One region of the Shewanella avicenniae genome, then DNA from elsewhere that is predicted to be linked to it. Evidence: predicted binding sites of a transcription regulator. Region 1 holds the regulator's gene; the other holds the start of a gene.
What was found. Region 1 encodes FliA, which starts transcription of late flagellar genes. Its sites were predicted from a motif close to CTAAAGNTNNNNNNNNNNNNGCCGATA; they were not measured.
Positions count from the first base shown of each region.

Region 2: the regulator FliA is predicted to act here: its motif matches at 1,609-1,635, upstream of pomA (flagellar motor protein PomA).

Region 1 is NZ_CP071503.1:2,982,479-2,992,144, reverse strand. It holds gene flhA (flagellar biosynthesis protein FlhA) at 1-1,980, shown strand, start outside; gene flhF (flagellar biosynthesis protein FlhF) at 1,993-3,390, shown strand; gene JYB87_RS13250 (MinD/ParA family protein) at 3,395-4,276, shown strand; gene JYB87_RS13245 (RNA polymerase sigma factor FliA) at 4,269-4,988, shown strand; gene cheY (chemotaxis response regulator CheY) at 5,034-5,417, shown strand; gene JYB87_RS13235 (protein phosphatase CheZ) at 5,431-6,174, shown strand; gene JYB87_RS13230 (chemotaxis protein CheA) at 6,190-8,454, shown strand; gene JYB87_RS13225 (protein-glutamate methylesterase/protein-glutamine glutaminase) at 8,474-9,652, shown strand; gene JYB87_RS13220 (hypothetical protein) at 9,645-9,666, shown strand, end outside.
Region 2 is NZ_CP071503.1:1,311,897-1,321,562, forward strand. It holds gene dxs (1-deoxy-D-xylulose-5-phosphate synthase) at 1-260, opposite strand, end outside; gene ispA ((2E,6E)-farnesyl diphosphate synthase) at 281-1,159, opposite strand; gene xseB (exodeoxyribonuclease VII small subunit) at 1,160-1,399, opposite strand; gene pomA (flagellar motor protein PomA) at 1,766-2,533, shown strand; gene JYB87_RS05820 (flagellar motor protein MotB) at 2,537-3,481, shown strand; gene thiI (tRNA uracil 4-sulfurtransferase ThiI) at 3,665-5,119, shown strand; gene JYB87_RS05830 (transcriptional regulator GcvA) at 5,295-6,206, shown strand; gene JYB87_RS05835 (alpha/beta fold hydrolase) at 6,187-6,828, shown strand; gene JYB87_RS05840 (DUF423 domain-containing protein) at 6,831-7,220, shown strand; gene rlmM (23S rRNA (cytidine(2498)-2'-O)-methyltransferase RlmM) at 7,263-8,330, shown strand; gene JYB87_RS05850 (hypothetical protein) at 8,485-8,832, opposite strand; gene JYB87_RS05855 (isocitrate dehydrogenase) at 8,961-9,666, opposite strand, start outside.

The DNA of each region.
Region 1 (9,666 bases):
TTTCTGCTGGATATCCTGTTTTCATTCAATATCGCCTTAGCACTTGTGGTGCTGCTGGTGGCGGTGTACACCAGCCGCCCACTAGATTTTGCTGCATTTCCCACTGTACTTTTGGTCGCAACTTTATTGCGATTGGCGCTAAACGTTGCGTCAACGCGGGTTGTGTTGCTTGAGGGGCATAATGGCGCCGACGCCGCAGGTAAAGTGATTGAAGCCTTTGGCTCGGTAGTGATTGGTGGCAACTATGCTGTGGGTTTGGTGGTGTTTTTAATCCTCATCATCATCAACTTCGCGGTAGTGACCAAAGGTGCAGGCCGTATTTCTGAAGTTAGTGCTCGCTTTACCTTGGATGCCATGCCAGGTAAGCAGATGGCGATTGATGCGGACTTAAATGCGGGTATCATCAATCAAGAACAAGCGCGTCTGCGCCGAGCTGAAGTGACAGCAGAGGCGGATTTTTACGGCTCAATGGACGGTGCTTCGAAGTTCGTAAAAGGGGATGCGGTTGCGGGTATTTTGATTCTGGTGATCAACATTCTCGGCGGCTTTATCATCGGTATGGTGCAGCACGGATTAGACTTCTCTCAAGCGGTAGAGATCTACACCCTGTTGACCATTGGTGACGGTTTGGTGGCTCAGATCCCCGGTTTACTGTTGTCTATCGCCGCCGCCTTAATGGTGACTCGTCAAAATGAAAGCGGTGATATGGGCGAGCAAGTCGTCCAGCAGATGTTTGATAACCCTAAGTCACTGATGATTGCAGCGTCAGTGCTGTTCATCATGGGCATAGTGCCGGGGATGCCGCATCTGGCGTTCCTCAGCTTTGCATTGGTGGCAGCTGCTGGTGCCTACTTCATTAATCGTCGCAACGAAGCCAACAAGAAAAAAGCGCTCGAGCTGGCCAAAAATGGCCCAATCGAAAAAGCGACTGCTGAGCCGAAAGATCTCAGCTGGGACGATGTGCGCCCTGTGGATACCATTGGCCTTGAAGTAGGCTATCGCTTGATCCCGTTGGTGGACAAAGGCCAAGGCGGCGAACTGCTTGGTCGTATCAAAGGGGTACGTAAAAAGCTGTCGCAAGAGCTGGGCTTTTTGGTGCCTGCGGTACACATTCGTGACAACCTTGATTTGGCCCCTTCTGCTTATCGTATCTCATTGATGGGCGTCGCTTCAGGTGAGGCGGAGATACGCCATGACTGCGAATTGGCTATCAACCCAGGCCAAGTGTTTGGCAAGCTTGATGGGGTGGCAACTAAAGACCCAGCCTTTGGGTTGGAAGCGGTTTGGATTGCGCCTGAAATGCGTGAACACGCGCAAACTCTCGGTTACACAGTGGTTGACGCATCTACGGTTATTGCCACTCACTTAAGCCAATTACTGACCAACAACGCAGCTAAATTGCTCGGGTATGAAGAAGTACAGCAATTGCTGGATATGTTGTCGAAGCGTGCGCCTAAGTTGGTGGAGGGTTTTGTCCCCGATGTCATGAGTTTGGCGACCGTGGTAAAAGTAATGCAAAACCTGCTCAACGAAGGTGTATCAGTACGCGATCTGCGCACAATTGTACAAACGCTGTTGGAGTATGGGCCTAAGAGCACCGATCCGGAAGTGCTAACCGCTGCAGTGCGTATTGCCCTTAAACGCATGATCGTACAAGAGATTGCAGGACCCGAAGATGAAGTGCCTGTCATTACTTTGGCGCCTGAGTTGGAACAGATGTTGCATCAGTCGATGCAAGCGACAGGTGGCGATGGTCCAAACATCGAACCAGGCCTTGCAGAACGGATGCAGCGCTCCTTAGTAGACGCAGCGCAAAAGCAAGAGATGGTCGGTCAGCCAGCAATTCTACTGACCTCAGGAATGCTCCGCGCCACACTGTCACGCTTCGTTAAGCACACCATTCCAAACTTAAGAGTCATCTCTTATCAGGAAGTGCCTGACGAGAAGCAGATTAGAATCGTCGCGGCAGTCGGCCAGTAGGAGTAAGCAACAGTGAAAATTAAACGTTTTTTTGCCAAAGATATGCGAACTGCGCTGGCGCAAGTCAAAGACACACTCGGCTCTGATGCAGTCATTATGTCGAACAAAAAGGTCACTGGTGGCATCGAAATTGTGGCCGCGGTCGATTACGACGAGCCACAGCCAAAAATCACTCAACCGCAAGCGGCGATTTTTCCAGACCTGTCTGACGACAAAGTCTCTATTGGGCACGTCAAAACCACTGCGCGCCCTGTGAAAGCTACTGCTCCCGCTGCAGATTCACTGGAAGCCTTATTAGAGCGTCAACACGCACGCCTGAAGCAACAAATTAGCGATAATAACGCGCACCAAGCATCAGCAATAGAAACACCCGCTTGGGCACAGGGGCTAGAAAAACCTAAAGCAGCTGAGTCGCGCAGTTTGGCCGACAGCATGCCATTTGGCCATCAGCCGGCGGCAAAAAATACCAATGCCAAGCAGTCAAAAGAGATTGAGTTGATGCGTGAAGAGCTGGCCTCTATTCGTAATTTATTGACGCATCAAATGAGCTCGCTGATGAAAGATCATAAAAATCGTACTGATCCGGTCGGGGCGATGCTTGAGCGTAAACTGCTGGAAGCTGAATTTTCACCCGCGGTATCAGCTAAGCTCGCTGCGTTGAGTGAACACTACACACCTGCAGAGCTGGTGCGAGCCTTACCACAAGCGTTAGCTAATTTGTTGGATAACAAAGGTGACGATATTGTTCGTCAGGGTGGCATTGTCGCATTGGTAGGACCAACTGGCGTTGGTAAAACGACCTCACTGGCCAAAATTGCAGCTCGGTTTGTGGCGCATCACGGCCCAGATTCCGTGGTTTTGATCACCACCGACCATTATCGCATTGGAGCCTTTGAGCAATTGGCAACTTATGGCAAGATAATGGGATGTCCAGTAAAACAAGCTAATGATCTTAAAGAGTTGGAGCAAATTGTCTATCAATTCCGCAATCGCAAATTAGTCTTGATCGATACCGCTGGAATGGGACAACGAGATATGCGATTGTGCGAACAATTGGATAACTTGGCAGCCAACAGTCGCTTGCCTATCAGAAGTTATTTGGTGCTGTCGGCAACTGGCCAACGTCGCGTATTAGAAGAAGCGGTGGCGCATTTTCAACGGATCCCGTTAGCAGGCGCAATTTTGACTAAACTCGATGAGTCAGTTTCTTTAGGTGCCGCATTGAGTGTATTGATTCAAAGTGGTTTATCATTGAGTTACATCACTGATGGACAACGCGTGCCAGAAGATATGCAGGTAGCTGATACGCTGGCATTAGCGAAACAAGCCTTAGCCTTGTTGAATAAGTCAGAGACACAAGTATTTCACCCTAGAGCCAGGTCACCAGAGATGACCTATGCATTTGAGTAGAGTTATGACCCGGGACCAAGCGAGCGGTTTACGAAAAATGAATCAGGAATATAACGACAAAGTGAAAGTGATAGCCGTTACTGGTGGCAAAGGCGGGGTTGGTAAAACGAGCGTCTCCATCAATACCGCTGTTGCATTAGCAGAGAAAGGGAAGCGTGTAGTCGTACTGGACGCTGACCTCGGGTTGGCCAACGTTGACGTCATGCTGGGCTTACGTGCGGAGCGTAACTTGTCACACGTGTTGTCAGGCGAAGCTGAGTTAGACGACATCATTCTGCGTGGGCCTAAAGGCATCGGGATTATCCCCGCAACTTCAGGTACGCAAGCAATGGTAGAACTCAGTCCAGCACAACATGCTGGGTTGATTCGCGCCTTCAGCGAAATGAAAACCCAATTTGATATCCTCATCGTGGACACCGCCGCCGGTATCTCTGACATGGTGCTGAGTTTTTCTCGTGCCTCACAAGATGTATTGGTGGTTGTCTGTGATGAACCTACCTCGATTACCGACGCCTACGCGCTTATCAAAATTCTCAGTCGTGAGCATGGTGTGTTCCGCTTCAAAATTGTGGCTAATATGGTCCGCAGTTTACGTGAAGGCATGGAATTATTTGCTAAGCTCAGTAAAGTAACCGACCGATTTTTAGATGTCGCGCTAGAATTAGTAGCAACAATTCCTTTCGATGAAAACTTGCGAAAATCAGTACGTAAGCAAAAATTGATTGTAGAAGCGTTTCCTAAGTCGCCTGCCAGTATCGCCTATCATGGATTGGCGAACAAAGTGATCAGTTGGCCTATCCCACAACAACCGGGTGGTCATTTAGAGTTCTTTGTTGAACGACTGGTTAAGAAGCCTGAATACCAAGAGGAAGGTGCGAGTGAATAAAGTGGCAGCGTATGCTGGAGCAAACGATAAAACCCTTATCGTTGAACAGTATGCGCCACTTGTTAAACGCATCGCACACCATATGTTGGCGCGGTTACCCGCCTCAGTTCAGGTAGATGATTTAATTCAAGCCGGAATGATCGGTTTGTTGGAAGCTGCCGCCAAATACGATGGTGGCAAAGGTGCAAAATTTGAAACCTTTGCTGGTATCCGCATCCGTGGCGCGATGATTGACGAAATTCGTCGTGGTGATTGGGTGCCGCGTTCTGTTCATCGTAATCAACGTATGATTGCTCAAGTGATTGATGAGCTAGAGCAGGAATTCGGTCGAGATGCGCGAGATACTGAAATTGCAGCGCGTTTGAATATATCGTTGGATGAATATCATCACATACTTTCAGACGTATCTGCTGGTAAAATAATAGGAATTGAGGATCTTGGCGTATCTACCGATATACTTATATCGGAAGATATGGTCGAGAACGACACCTTTGATAGCTTGGCATCGAGTCAATTTCAATCAGCGCTGACCGAAGCAATCAAACAAATACCGGAAAGAGAAGCCTTGGTATTGTCGCTTTACTATGACGAGGCGCTTAACTTAAAAGAGATCGGCGCCGTTTTGGATGTTAGTGAATCAAGAGTCAGCCAAATTCATAGTCAGGCAATGCTTAGACTAAAAGCCAAGCTCAAACATTGGACTCAGATATAGAATTAATAGTGAGCCGTAGATAATTTCAGCTCAGCGGAGGAAACCTTGGACAAGAATATGAAGATTCTCATTGTTGACGACTTTTCAACGATGAGGCGCATCATCAAGAATTTGCTGCGGGATCTTGGGTTTAACAATACTCAAGAGGCCGATGATGGTTCAACAGCGTTGCCAATGCTGCAAAAAGGCGATTTTGACTTTGTAGTGACAGACTGGAACATGCCCGGCATGCAAGGTATTGATCTATTAAAAGCCATTCGTGCTGATGAAAATTTGAAGCACATCCCTGTGTTGATGGTGACCGCCGAAGCTAAGCGTGAGCAAATTATTGCAGCCGCACAAGCTGGGGTTAATGGTTACGTTGTTAAACCATTTACTGCTGCAACCCTAAAAGAGAAGCTCGATAAGATTTTTGAACGTCTCGGTTAATTGGGGTGATGCAATGAATGCTGAAACGTCCAAACTGATTACCCTTGAGCAGGCTCAGGAACTCGTTGCCCTGTTGCAAGCTGGTGAACAGGCTCAAGCTGATGAAATCGTACGCGATTTAGCGCAGCCTATTCAAAAAGAACTCTTTGATGAAGTAGGAAAACTCACTCGGCAGTTACATAACGCCTTGGTTGATTTTCAGGTCGACAGTCGCTTAATCGAATTAGCGAATAACGACATACCAGATGCCAAAGAACGGCTAACGTATGTCATCGATATGACCGAACAAGCAGCAAACAAAACCATGGATGCGGTTGAAGAATGTTTACCGCTTTCTGATGCGTTAACCAGCAACCTTTCTGCAGTTAAACCCAATTGGGAACGTCTTATGCGGCGTGATATTTCGCTCGCCGAATTTAAAGGTCTGTGCCATGACGTACAGCATTTTCTTGGCCAGTGTGATGCCGATGCGAATAGATTACGCCAACTTTTGAATGAAATTATGATGGCGCAGGATTTTCAGGATTTAACTGGGCAGATGATCCGTCGCGTGATTGATCTCGTGCGTGAAGTTGAAACCAGCCTAGTGTCATTACTCACTGTTTTTGGGGCGCAAACCGAAGAGCAGTTAGCAGAGACTACGTCAGCTAAGAGCAGTATCGAGGCCGAAGGCCCAATCTTAAATGCTGAGACCCGTGCAGATGTCGTTACCGGGCAAGACGAAGTCGATGACCTGTTATCCAGCTTAGGATTCTGATTAGGAGTCAATTTAATGGCCTTTGATGTTGATGAAGAGATTCTTCAGGACTTTTTGATAGAAGCTGGTGAAATTCTTGAGCTGCTTCAAGAGCAACTTGTTGCCTTGGAAAATAATCCTGAAGATACCGATTTACTCAATGCCATCTTTCGTGGCTTCCATACCGTAAAAGGTGGTGCTGGCTTTTTAGGTCTCGCGCCGATGGTGGATGTTTGTCACGAAGCGGAAAATACCTTCGATTTATTGCGGACTGGCAAGCGAGAGGTATCTGCGGCGCTGATGGATATCATCCTGCAGGCGCTTGATACCATCAATGTCATGTTTTCTCAGACGCAATCTGGCCAAGAGCAAGAGCCTGCGGATCCGGCATTATTAGCAAAATTAAAGTTGCTGAGTTCGGGGGCACCATTGCCTGCTGAAGGAGTTGCTGAGGTCGAGGAGACAGTTGAAGAAACCTTTATCGACCCAGACTCTACCGACGCGCTGTTTGACGAAATGGTGGATGTGGCAGCGACTGACATTGCGCCCGTCGCAGACGTTCCCTCATCAAGTGCGAGCTCAGATAGCATCGACGATATTGATGAAGCTGAGTTTGAGGCTTTACTCGATGCTCTACATGGCCAAGGTAAAGGTCCATCTGTCGCAGCTGCAGCAGTGGTTGAAACCAAACCTGCAGTGGTTGCCAGTGATTCTGATGATATTACCGATGATGAGTTTGAATCACTGCTTGACGAGCTGCATGGCAAGGGTAAGTTTGCCGCCAATGCTGAAGCCAAAACTGCTGAAATCATTAAAGCGCCGACGGTGGATGCAGATGAGATTAGCGAAGACGAATTTGAGAAACTACTAGACGAATTACACGGTAAAGGTTCTGCGCCTGGTACCGGTACTGCACCAACTGCAGCGCCTAAAGCTGCTGCGCCAGAAGCCCCGAAAGCGGCAGCTAAGCCTGTTGCTCCGAAAGCTGAACCAGCTAAACCTGCCGCATCCGTCGCACCTAAACCTACGGCCTCCGTTGCTGCTGTCGCCAAAGATGCGCCTGTCCCCGCAATGGCTCCCGCAAAGACACCTGCTGCAGCGGCTGGTAATAGTGTGCCTCAGGGCGAAACTACGGTGCGGGTAGATACCGCACGTCTCGACCAGATCATGAATATGGTGGGCGAGTTAGTTTTGGTGCGTAACCGCTTAGTGAGCCTTGGGATTACGCGTGAAGACGAAGAGATGTCCAAAGCGCTGGCGAACTTGGACTTAGTCACCTCTGATCTGCAAGGCGCGGTAATGAAAACCCGCATGCAGCCAATTAAGAAAGTGTTTGGCCGTTTCCCTCGAGTGGTACGTGACCTTGCCCGTAGCCTCAATAAAGATATTGATCTGCGTATGGTGGGTGAAGAAACCGACCTCGATAAGAACCTTGTTGAAGCCTTGGCTGACCCCTTGGTGCACTTGGTGCGTAACTCGGTAGACCATGGTATTGAAATGCCAGCTGTGCGTGAAGCTGCTGGTAAATCGCGTACAGGGGTGATTACGCTCTCTGCCAGCCAAGAAGGTGACCACATCCTGTTGAAGATTGAGGATGACGGTGCTGGTATGGATCCGGAAAAACTCAAACAGATTGCTATCGGTCGTGGTGTGTTAGACGAAGATACAGCAGCACGTATGTCTGACTCTGAAGCCTACAATCTGATTTTTGCACCGGGATTTTCTACCAAAACAGAGATTTCAGATATTTCGGGCCGTGGGGTAGGAATGGATGTGGTAAAAACCCGCATCACTCAACTCAACGGCACTGTGCATATCGACTCCCTCAAAGGCAAGGGTACTCGGTTAGAAATCAAAGTACCGCTGACCTTGGCGATTATGCCAACCTTGATGATTGAGGTGGCTAAGCAAGTGTTTGCCTTACCACTTTCAAGTGTGAATGAAATCTTCCATCTTAATTTGACCAAAACCAATATTGTTGATGGCCAACTCACAGTTATTGTGCGTGAGAAAGCAGTACCGCTGTTCTATTTAGAGCACTGGTTGAAGCGAAATGGTGCTCGCTTAAAACATGGCGACAAAAAATTTGGCCATGTGGTGATCGTGCAACTTGGTACTATGCATGTGGGTTTTGTCGTTGATGCTTTGATTGGTCAAGAGGAAGTGGTGATTAAGCCTTTGGGCGCATTATTGCATGGAACGCCAGGTATGGCGGGGGCGACTATCACATCTGATGGTGGCATCGCGTTGATTTTGGATGTCCCAGGGCTGTTAAAGCATTACGCCAGAGCAAAAGCTTAAGCCACAGATAAGGAATTTAATGGGCATTAAAGTATTAGTCGTCGACGATTCAAGCTTTTTTCGTCGGCGCGTCAGTGAAATTGTTAATCATGATCCTGACCTTGAAGTAATCGGTATGGCCTCAAATGGCGTTGAGGCCATAAAAATGGTGGCAGAACTGCAACCGCAGGTCATCACTATGGACATTGAAATGCCAGTGATGGATGGCATTACCGCAGTTAAGCGCATCATGGAAAGTCATCCTACGCCCATTTTGATGTTTTCTTCATTGACTCATGAAGGTGCTAAAGCAACGCTGGATGCGTTAGAGGCAGGAGCATTAGATTTTCTGCCAAAACGCTTTGAAGATATTGCGTCAAATAAAGACGAAGCAATTGCACAGCTGCAGCAACGCGTTAAAGCATTGGGTCGTCGTCGTATCTATCGTCCAATACGACCCGCAACCATGCGTAGCAACGATTCTTCCACTAGCATGACTGCTGGCAGTTCAGGGACTTCCACCGCTGAGCCATCGCGATTCCAACGCGCCCGAGCAGCGTTGCAGCCAATCAGAGAGGAATCTGCTGCTGAAGTTCGCCGTCATGCGACACCCGCTCCCGCGCCTATCAAAGCAACAGGGAAACATTACCGCGCCTTGCTGATAGGTACTTCTACCGGCGGACCTGTCGCATTGCAGCGTATTTTGACGCAATTCCCAGCCAACTACCCGCATCCCATTTTGCTGATCCAGCATATGCCTGCTGCTTTTACGCCAGCGTTTGCTGCACGCCTCAATGGTTTGTGCCAAATCGAGGTGAAGGAAGCGAGTAACGGTGACATGATGCGCCCTGGTTGCGCTTATTTGGCACCGGGTGGTATGCAAATGATGATCGAACGTGCTGGTACATCTGGGCGGATTAAAGTGCTCGCTGGGTCACCCGAGATGAATTACAAGCCTTCAGTCGATATTACCTTTGCCTCCGCTTCTAAAGTGTTTGGCGGCGATGTGTTGGCGGTTGTGTTAACCGGTATGGGGGCTGATGGTCGCGAAGGGGCTCGCATGCTTAAGTCTGCCGGCGCGACAATCTGGGCACAAGATGAAGCCTCGTCGGTGGTGTATGGTATGCCGCAAGCGGTTGCTGTAGCAGGAATTTCGACGCAATCTATAGCGCTAGACCATATGGCTGATGCTATTTTGCGAGAGTCTGGTCGTGGCTAACGGCGTCAATACGA
Region 2 (9,666 bases), 1.7 Mb from region 1:
ATCTTGTGCGGATAGGCTTGATGGCCTACGTCCCACACCAGACGATCAAACGGCGTGTTAAACACGTAATGAAGTGCAACGGTTAATTCAACCGTGCCTAAACCTGAAGCGAAATGCCCACTAGAACGGCCGACAGACTGCAGCAAAAAAGCACGCAGTTCGTCGGCTAATTGTGGCAAAACGGCCTGTGGTAACTCGCGGAGTTCTTCCGGGGTATTGGCTTGCGCCAATACTGGAAACTGAGTGGTATCCAGACTCATAAATTTATTCATTATGTTATTTATACTCGCCGCTCAATGATATAGCGGGCGAATTCAGCAATTATTTGGTTATTGTAGGGCAAATCATCCAAGGCTGATAGTGCATCTTGCAGCAGTTGCTGCGCAGTTGATTTGGCGCCATCCAGTCCTAACAGCCGCGGATAGGTGCTTTTATTTGATTTAGTATCAGAGCCTTGCGGTTTGCCTAACTCTTCAGTCGAGCTGGTAACGTCAAGAATGTCGTCTTGGACTTGAAACGCCAATCCAATCGCATCGGCGTAATCGCCTAGGCGCTGCTGGGTGTGGCTGTCGCCACTGGCGGCAATCACCGCGAGTTCTACAGCGCAGTGAATAAGCGCCCCTGTTTTGAGACGATGCAATTGGGTTAATTGGGCTAAATCAATCTGTTTGTCGGTCGCCGCCATATCTAACGCTTGGCCGCCACACATGCCGTGATAGCCCGAGGCTTTCGCCAGTGCTTTCACCATCGCCAGTTGTTGGGTTGCAGTAAAATGATCATCGCTGCTCAGGATTTCAAAGGCCATCGACTGCAACGCATCACCTGCAAGAATGGCTGTTGCCTCATCAAATGCGATATGGACCGTTGGTTGACCACGGCGCAATTCATCATCGTCCATCGCCGGCAAATCATCATGAATGAGCGAATAGGCATGAATGCATTCAATGGCACAGGCACAACTGTCTAGCTTATCTTCGGCAACGCCTAGCATCTCTCCCACGGCATACACCAGAAATGGTCGTACACGTTTACCTCCCAACAATACGCCATGGCTCATCGCGGCTTTTAATGCGGGGTCGGTAACTGGCAGGTTATCTAACACTGATGTGAGATGTTTATTAACACGTTGCTGATAGTGGGCTATGACGTCGGATAACAATTACTGTTCCTCGGATTCAAACGGTGACAATGGAGCTTGAGTATCATTGCTAAGCAGGATGGCGACCTTTTGTTGTGCTTGATCCAGCTTGTCTTGGCTGGCACGCACCAGATGAACACCTCGTTCAAACTGCTTTAATGCATCATCTAATGACACTTCGCCTTGCTCCAATTCGGTGACAATCTGTTCCAGCTCACCGAGTGACTGCTCAAAACTGAGATTTTCCGGTTTTTTAGCCACGTCAAAATCCTGTAATTCAATCTGGGGCAAGAGTATACCAGCCATCAAGGGCAGACTGCGACCATCCTTTTTAACGGTGGTGAAAGCGTGCTCGCAAAAAGTGCTCAAACGTTATATCAGCAGTCACTAAGGGTCAATCTGACGCCTCGTTAATTTGGACTGCCGCACGCTTTAGCTGACAAATTTATTTTGAATATTCTAAATTCACTCTAAACTTGCCTAAGGTCTGACCGATAAAACGATATAGAACCCGTTTAAATTGAGTAAGTTGGTTATATACTTAAACGCATTCAGATAACTGCTCAATGCGAACGGCGACAGCGGGTAACATCTCATCACTTTGACGAAGGCTATTGAGGAGCAACAGTGGATTTAGCAACGGTAATTGGGCTTGTTGGGTCATTTGGCTTCGTTGTCGGAGCGATGGTGACTTCTGGTGGTTTGGGGATCTTTATCGACGTGCCATCAGTACTCATTGTGGTGGCCGGTAGTATGTTTGTGGTGATGATGAAGTTTAACCTCAAGCAATTTCTTGGTGCGGTTAAAATTGCCATTAAAGCGTTTATGTTCAAGTTGGATAAGCCAGAAGAGTTGATTGAACAATCGGTGACGATGGCTGACGCCGCGCGTAAAGGCGGTTTTCTCGCGTTGGAAGAAGCGCAAATCTCTAACTCCTTCATGCAGAAAGCGGTTGATATGCTGGTGGATGGACACGACGGAAGTGTGGTGCGTGAAGCGCTAGAAAAAGATATCGCATTGACCGAAGAGCGCCATAAATCCGGTATTAGTATTTTTAAAGCAATGGGGGATGTTGCGCCAGCGATGGGAATGATCGGTACCTTGGTGGGCTTGGTGGCGATGTTGTCTAACATGGATGACCCTAAATCGATTGGGCCTTCTATGGCGGTAGCGCTGTTAACCACACTTTATGGCGCAATGATAGCCAACATGCTTGCGCTGCCCATTGCGGATAAATTGGCGTTGCGGATGGGCGAAGAGATGTTGAACCGTAATTTGATTATGGACGCCGTACTTGCCATTCAGGATGGTCAAAACCCGCGTGTTATCGAGGGCTTTCTCAAGAATTATCTTGCGGAAGGGCAGCGCAAGGTTGATACCACCGGCGGGGAGTAGCCCATGGCTAAGGCTAAGTGTGAATGTCCACCTCCCGGCGCACCTATGTGGTTGGCAACCTTTGCTGACCTCATGTCACTGCTGATGTGCTTCTTCGTACTGTTATTGGCATTCTCCGAAATGGATGTGCTCAAATTCAAACAGATTGCAGGTTCGATGAAGTACGCCTTTGGTGTGCAAAATAAAGTAGAAGTCAAAGATATTCCAAAAGGGACTTCGGTGATTGCGCTGGAGTTCCGCCCTGGGCGTCCTGATCCCACCCCCATTGAAATCATCAACCAACAAACGAATGATATGACTCAGCCTACCTTGGAATACCAAGCGGGTGAGGATGACAGTGCTGGCGGTACTCAAAAGCAGCGGGGTGATCAGCGTGGTGGTGAAGCTCAAGCCACAGCGCAAGAGCAAGCTGAGGCACGCAAGAATCAAGAAAGCGAAGCCAAGCAACAAGAAATCAACGAGCAAGCGAAGAAAATGGCGCAACAACTCAACAAAGAGATTGTGGATGGCGCCATTGAAATTGAATCTTTAGGGCAACAGATCATTATTCGAATTCGTGAGAAAGGCGCTTTTGCATCTGGTTCTGGTTTTCTCCAGCCACAATTTCGGCCGGTGATTCGGGCCATTGGGGATTTGCTTAAAGATGTCCCCGGGGTGGTGACGGTGTCTGGTAACACCGATGGCGCTAACATCAGTAATGAACTCTATCGGTCAAATTGGGATTTGTCGGCGCAACGAGCAGTTGCGGTAGCGCATGAACTTATTGCGGTAAAAGGCTTTGATCAAAACCGTATGAAAGTGGTGGGAATGGCCTCGACCGCCCCTTTGGTGCCAAACGATACGCCGGAACATAGAGCACAAAACCGCCGAGTAGAAATTGCTATTGAGCAAGGCAAAGCGATGGAGTCAAACGATGAAATTCAAGTGACGCCAGCGACTAATCCTTAATCTTTGTTGCGATAAATGCCGACACTGCTTGATAAGTGGCTGTCGGCATTTTTAGTTTCCAGTCATTGTTTACTTACACAGCCAGCGTCAGCGTTTAAATAGCACGCTTTTATTGGGCGCACTGCAGAGCTTTTGCTATACTGCGCCGATTGCCGATTTATAAGCTGTTGTTCCGGACGTTTCATGAAGTTTATCGTTAAGCTGTACCCCGAAATTATGATGAAGAGCAAGCCGGTGAGAATGCGTTTCACCAAGATGCTCGAATCCAATATCCGTAATGTTCTCAAGAAAGTAGATGAAGAAGCCGCTGTGTTACGCCAGTGGGATCGCATCATGGTGCATGTCCCCACAGGTAAACCTGAATTGGTGGATGTGTTTGCTGAGCGTCTCGCCTGTATTCCGGGCATCTCGACGATTAGTCAGGTTAACGAGTACAGCTTTGAAACGGTACACGACATCTACGAGCATGCATTGAAAGCGTTTGGTGCATCGTTAGCGGGCAAAACTTTCTGTGTTCGGGTTAAGCGTACCGGTCAACACGAGTTCAACTCGATTGATGTGGAAAAGTATGTCGGTGGTGGTTTAAACCAACATACTGATGCTGCTGGTGTTAAGTTGAAGAACCCTGACACCACAGTGAATCTCGAAATCAACAAAGATAAGCTTTACTTGGTTGAGCGAAAAATCCCAGGCTTAGGTGGGTTCCCGATCGCGACGCAAGAAGATGTATTGTCGCTGATTTCCGGTGGCTTTGACTCAGGCGTATCCAGTTTCCAATTTATCAAAAAGGGCGCTCGCACTCACTATTGCTTCTTTAATCTTGGTGGTGCGCAGCACGAGATTGGGGTGAAGCAAGTGGCTCATCATTTGTGGAAGCGCTACGGCGAATCCCACAAGGTGAAGTTTGTTACTGTGCCATTTGAGCCTGTGGTGGCTGAGATCTTAGAACGTATCGACAACGGCATGATGGGCGTGATCCTCAAGCGAATGATGATGCGCGCTGCGACTCGCGTTGCTGAACGTATGGGCATTCAAGCTTTGGTCACTGGTGAAAGTTTGGGACAAGTGTCCAGCCAAACCTTAACCAACCTCAATGTGATTGATCGTTGTACCGACTTGCTGATCTTGCGTCCGCTGATCACCATGGACAAGCAAGACATTATCAACGAAAGCCGCATTATCGGTACTGAAGATTTTGCCAAATCCATGCCGGAGTATTGTGGGGTGATTTCGCAACGCCCAACCGTAAAAGCGGTGTTAGCAAAGATTGAAGAACAAGAAACTAAGTTCTCTGAAGATTTGTTAGACCGAGTGATGGCTGCGGCAGAAGTAATTGATATTCGTGAGATTGCTGAGACTATGGATACGAAAGTAGCGGAAACTGAAACCGTCAGTACAGTTGCTGAACAGCAGATCGTCATCGACATTCGTTCGCCTGAAGAGGAAGAGCGTAAACCGTTGGCTGTCAGTGGCGTTGAAGTAAAACACATTCCGTTCTTCAAACTCGCCACCGCGTTTGCCGATTTAGATAAGAGCAAAACCTATCTGCTCTATTGCGAACGTGGCGTGATGAGTAAACTGCAAGCGCTGTACCTGCTCGAGCAGGGACATAGCAACGTGAAAGTCTTTCGCCCTTAAGCATCATTTCATTGAGAAGCCGCATCTTAGTATGCGGCTTTTTTATTGCGGCTTGCTGCAATCCTCAGCATCTCAAGGCTTTTTAAGTTCAACAGCTCTAAAACGCTGGCATCTAATGATAATTAAATGTCAAAATATGGATTAGAAAATCTAATAACAATAATCAAGGAAAGTTATGAGCAAGCGACTTCCGCCTCTTAATGCCGTTAAGGCATTCGAAGCTGCAGCCAGACACTTAAGTTTCACCCGCGCCGCTGAAGAGTTGTTTGTTACTCAGGCGGCGGTGAGTCACCAGATAAAAGCGCTGGAAGACTTTTTAGGCTTGAAACTCTTTCGCCGCCGCAATCGCTCGCTACTACTCACGGAAGAAGGGCAGAGCTATTTTCTCGAAATCAAAGACATTTTCACCCAGCTCGCTGATGCGACCGATCGCCTGCTTGCGCGCAGTGCCGTGGGTTCGCTCACGGTCAGCATGTCGCCAAGTTTTGCGATTCAGTGGTTGGTGCCGCGCCTTGCCAAATTTAGCGAGAAGAACCCCGATATTGACGTGCGCATCAAAGCGGTGGATGGTGAGTCAGGCTCGCTGACCGATGACGTGGATGTTGCAATCTATTACGGTTTGGGTATTTGGCCAGGGTTGCGTGCCGATAAGCTGCGCAATGAAGTGCTTATTCCTGTGTGTTCACCGATGTTGCTCAAAGGTTCTAAGCCGTTAGCACAGCCGTCTGATCTTAAATTCCATACATTACTGCATGATATGAGCCGCCAAGATTGGCAAGCATGGTTCCGTCAGTGTGGTGTTACCGATGTCAACGTCAATCAAGGGCCAATCTTCAGCCATTCATCGTTGGTGCTGCAAGCCGCGGCGCATGGGCAAGGGGTGGCGTTGGGCTACAGCGTATTGGCGAAACCCGATATTCAAGCGGGTCGACTCGTGTGTCCATTTCAAGAAGTGCTGGTCAGCAAAGACGCCTACTATCTGGTTTGCCAACAAAAACATGCAGAACTAGGCAAAATCGTCGCCTTCCGCGAGTGGATGTTGGAGATGTTTGCCGAGGAATCGCGTAGTGAATTGCTCCCCGGATAATTGGATTTATCAAGCGGCAGACAATGCCGATACGCTGCTAATTTTTGCTCATGGCGCCGGGGCTGATATGCGCAGCGAGTTTATGCAGACCATGGCGGATCTACTGGTTAACGCTGGTTTTGCCGTATTGCGGTTTAACTTTCCGTACATGCAGCTCAGTGCGCTAGATGGTAAACGCCGCCCGCCTGATCGCGCGCCAAAGTTACTGGCCAGTTGGCATGGCACGCTTGACGCCGCTTTAGCACAACACGCGTTCGATAAGTTTTACCTCGTGGGTAAGTCGATGGGCAGTCGTATGGCCACCATGTTGGCCGCTGAACCTTTACCTAATGTGGTAAAAGGCGTCATTTGTTTGGGCTATCCGTTTCTGCCTAAGGGTAAAGCAGCCCCAAGGTTGGAAGCTATCAATCAATGCTTGCTGCCACTGCTGATTGTGCAAGGGGAACGCGACAGTTTCGGCACTCAAGCACAATTAGATGAATGGCCATTACCCGCTGCGGTTGAGACCGTGTTTTTAGCTGACGGCAATCATAGTTTTGAACCCCGCAAAAGTTCTGGGGTCACATTGATGCAAAACTACCAGCAAGCAGTCAGTTCTATTCTTGCTTTTACTCGGAGTTAATAATGAAAAAAGGGTTGTTTATGTTTGCCGCCATTAGCGGCTTTTTTGCGGTGGCATTGGGTGCATTTGGTGCTCACGGATTAAAAAATGTGGCACCACCGCATCTGATTGAAATTTTTAAACTCGGGGTGGAATACCAGTTTTATCATACCTTCGCCTTGATTGCGGTTGCCTTTGCTGGCCATTGGATTCATTCCCGGTTACTGGATTGGGCGGCTGGGTTGTTTATTGCGGGCATCGCGCTGTTTTCTGGCTCACTGTATTTATACGCGCTGATGGGCGTCAAAATGCTGGGCATTATCACTCCTTTTGGTGGCGTTTGCTTCTTGATTGCGTGGATGTTGTTAGCGGCTGCGGTTTATCGTCATCGTATGGATGAATCTGGGCTTTGATTTGCTATACTTGCCGCCGTTTTGGGCTTGACGAAAAAATTCATGAATAACCTGTTTCTATTTTGCCGTGCTGGCTATGAGAAAGACTGTGCCGCAGAGATCCAAGATGCGGCCAATCTGTTTGGGGTGGCTGGCTATGTCAAAGCGGCGAAAGATGCTTATGTTCAGTTTCAATGCTTCACCGCTGAAGATGCCGATAAGCTAGGCAAAGAGCTATCGCTAGAGCGTTTGATTTTCGCGCGACAGATGTTTGTAAGTAGTGACTTACTGACAGATTTACCGGCAGAAGACCGTATCACCCCTATCGTTGAGGCACTGCAAGCAGCACCGAAAGCGGGAGAACTGAGGGTTGAAACGCCTGATACCAACGAAGCGAAAGAGTTGCTGACCTTCTGCCGCAAGTTTACCGTGCCTCTGCGTCAAGCGCTAAAAAACAACGGCTTGTTGCATGCGAAGGAAAATAGCTATCGGCCGATTATTCATGTCTGCTTTCTTGGCTCAGATAAAGCATTCGTGGGTTATTCCTACAGTTTTAACAGCTCACCTTATTTTATGGGCATCCCTCGGCTTAAGTTTCCATCTGCCGCGCCAAGCCGTTCAACACTCAAGTTGGATGAAGCCTTTATTCACTTCATTCCTGAGGATGAAGCGGAACAGCGTTTATCCGGTGGCTTGCAGGCGGTGGATTTAGGGGCGTGTCCTGGCGGTTGGACTTATCAGCTTGTACGGCGTGGCATGTTTGTCTCGGCTATCGACAATGGCCCAATGCAAGATGAACTGATGAAATCAGGGCAGGTGACCCATTTCCGCGAAGATGGATTCCGTTACGAGCCAAAGCGTAAGAATGTTTATTGGCTGGTGTGCGATATGGTTGAGAAGCCATCGCGGGTGGCGGAGTTAATGGAACAATGGGCGATTAAAGGCTGGTTCAAAGAAGCGATCTTTAACTTAAAGTTGCCGATGAAAAGCCGTTACAAAGAGGTAAGTACCATTCTTGGCCGGATGGATACCATACTCAAAGAAAACGATATTCACCACTTTAGCTTGCGTTGTAAGCATCTGTACCACGACCGTGATGAGGTCACAGTGCACCTGAGTTTGGTTAAGTAACCACTGCGCGGCGAGTTAGATAAATGAAAAGAATGGCTTCGGCCATTCTTTTTGCTTTGAACGGTTTTATTTTGTACAGCGTGGCGGCAGCAGCGGCGGCCTACGCCGACTCAGTGTGGCGAACTTTATCAACTGACGACCTCGGTGAGGTAAGTTAGCGACCACTTCGGCCAAGATAACCTGCAGGTTTAGGGATATCTAAGCGTTCGACCACCGCATTGGGTAAGTTGAACTCCTGCACAATCCATTCAAGGTTTTCATACTGAAAACCTAGATATTCCCGTGTCATCATCAATGCCATCGCCGCCTCTGTGAGCTGCGTAATATGCTGCGCTTCCATTAAGCGTACAAAGCCTTGTTGCCGATCATCATTAAACTGTGCAAGTAACTTTTGTAGCGTGCGTCCAGCGCGCCCAAGCGCAGAACATTGCTCTTTGGCTACTTCATACTCAATCAGTTTATGTTTGCCGATGTGGATCTGGCTGACTGGATTACTGCTCATAGGATTTTTGGAATAACGGCTTTGCTATTTATCCTGCAATGGTCGAACGATAATTGCAATGCAATGAAAAAGGATGGCGAGCAGCCATCCTTTTATCTCACTGATGTATGTATCAGACAATAGTCTGCTTACAGACGATCAAGTACCGCTTGAGTGAAGTCTGTGGTGCCGTGAGTACCGCCCAAATCGGCGGTAGTGCGGTCACCTTCAGCAATCACAGCCGATACCGCTTGACGAACTTGAGCCGCTTTATCTTGCATGCCCAAGTATTCCAACATCTGTACCGAAGCCAAAATTACTGACGTTGGGTTGGCGAGGTTTTTACCCGCAATATCTGGCGCGCTGCCATGTACTGCTTCGAAAATTGCGGCATCTTTACCAATATTGGCACCGGGCGCCATGCCCAAACCACCCACCAAACCCGCACACAGATCTGACAGAATGTCACCAAACAGGTTGGTGGTCACAATCACGTCGAAGTTTTCTGGATTCATTACCAGCTTCATACAGGTCGCATCAACGATCATCTCTTCGGTTTTGATATCGGGATAGCGCAAGCTAACTTCGCGAGCTGTTTTCAAAAACAGACCTGAAGTTGACTTCATGATGTTAGCTTTATGAACGATAGTGACTTTTTTACGGCCTTCTTTGCGTGCTAATTCGTAAGCAAATGTGGTGATCTGCTCTGCACCTTGTTTAGTGATAACGCTGGTCGCTTCTGCTGTATTGCCGTCTTCAGAAACTTTTTGGCCGATACCTGAATACATCCCTTCGGTGTTTTCACGGATGGTGATGATATCAATGTTCTCGTAGCGCGCTTGTGTACCTTTGAAA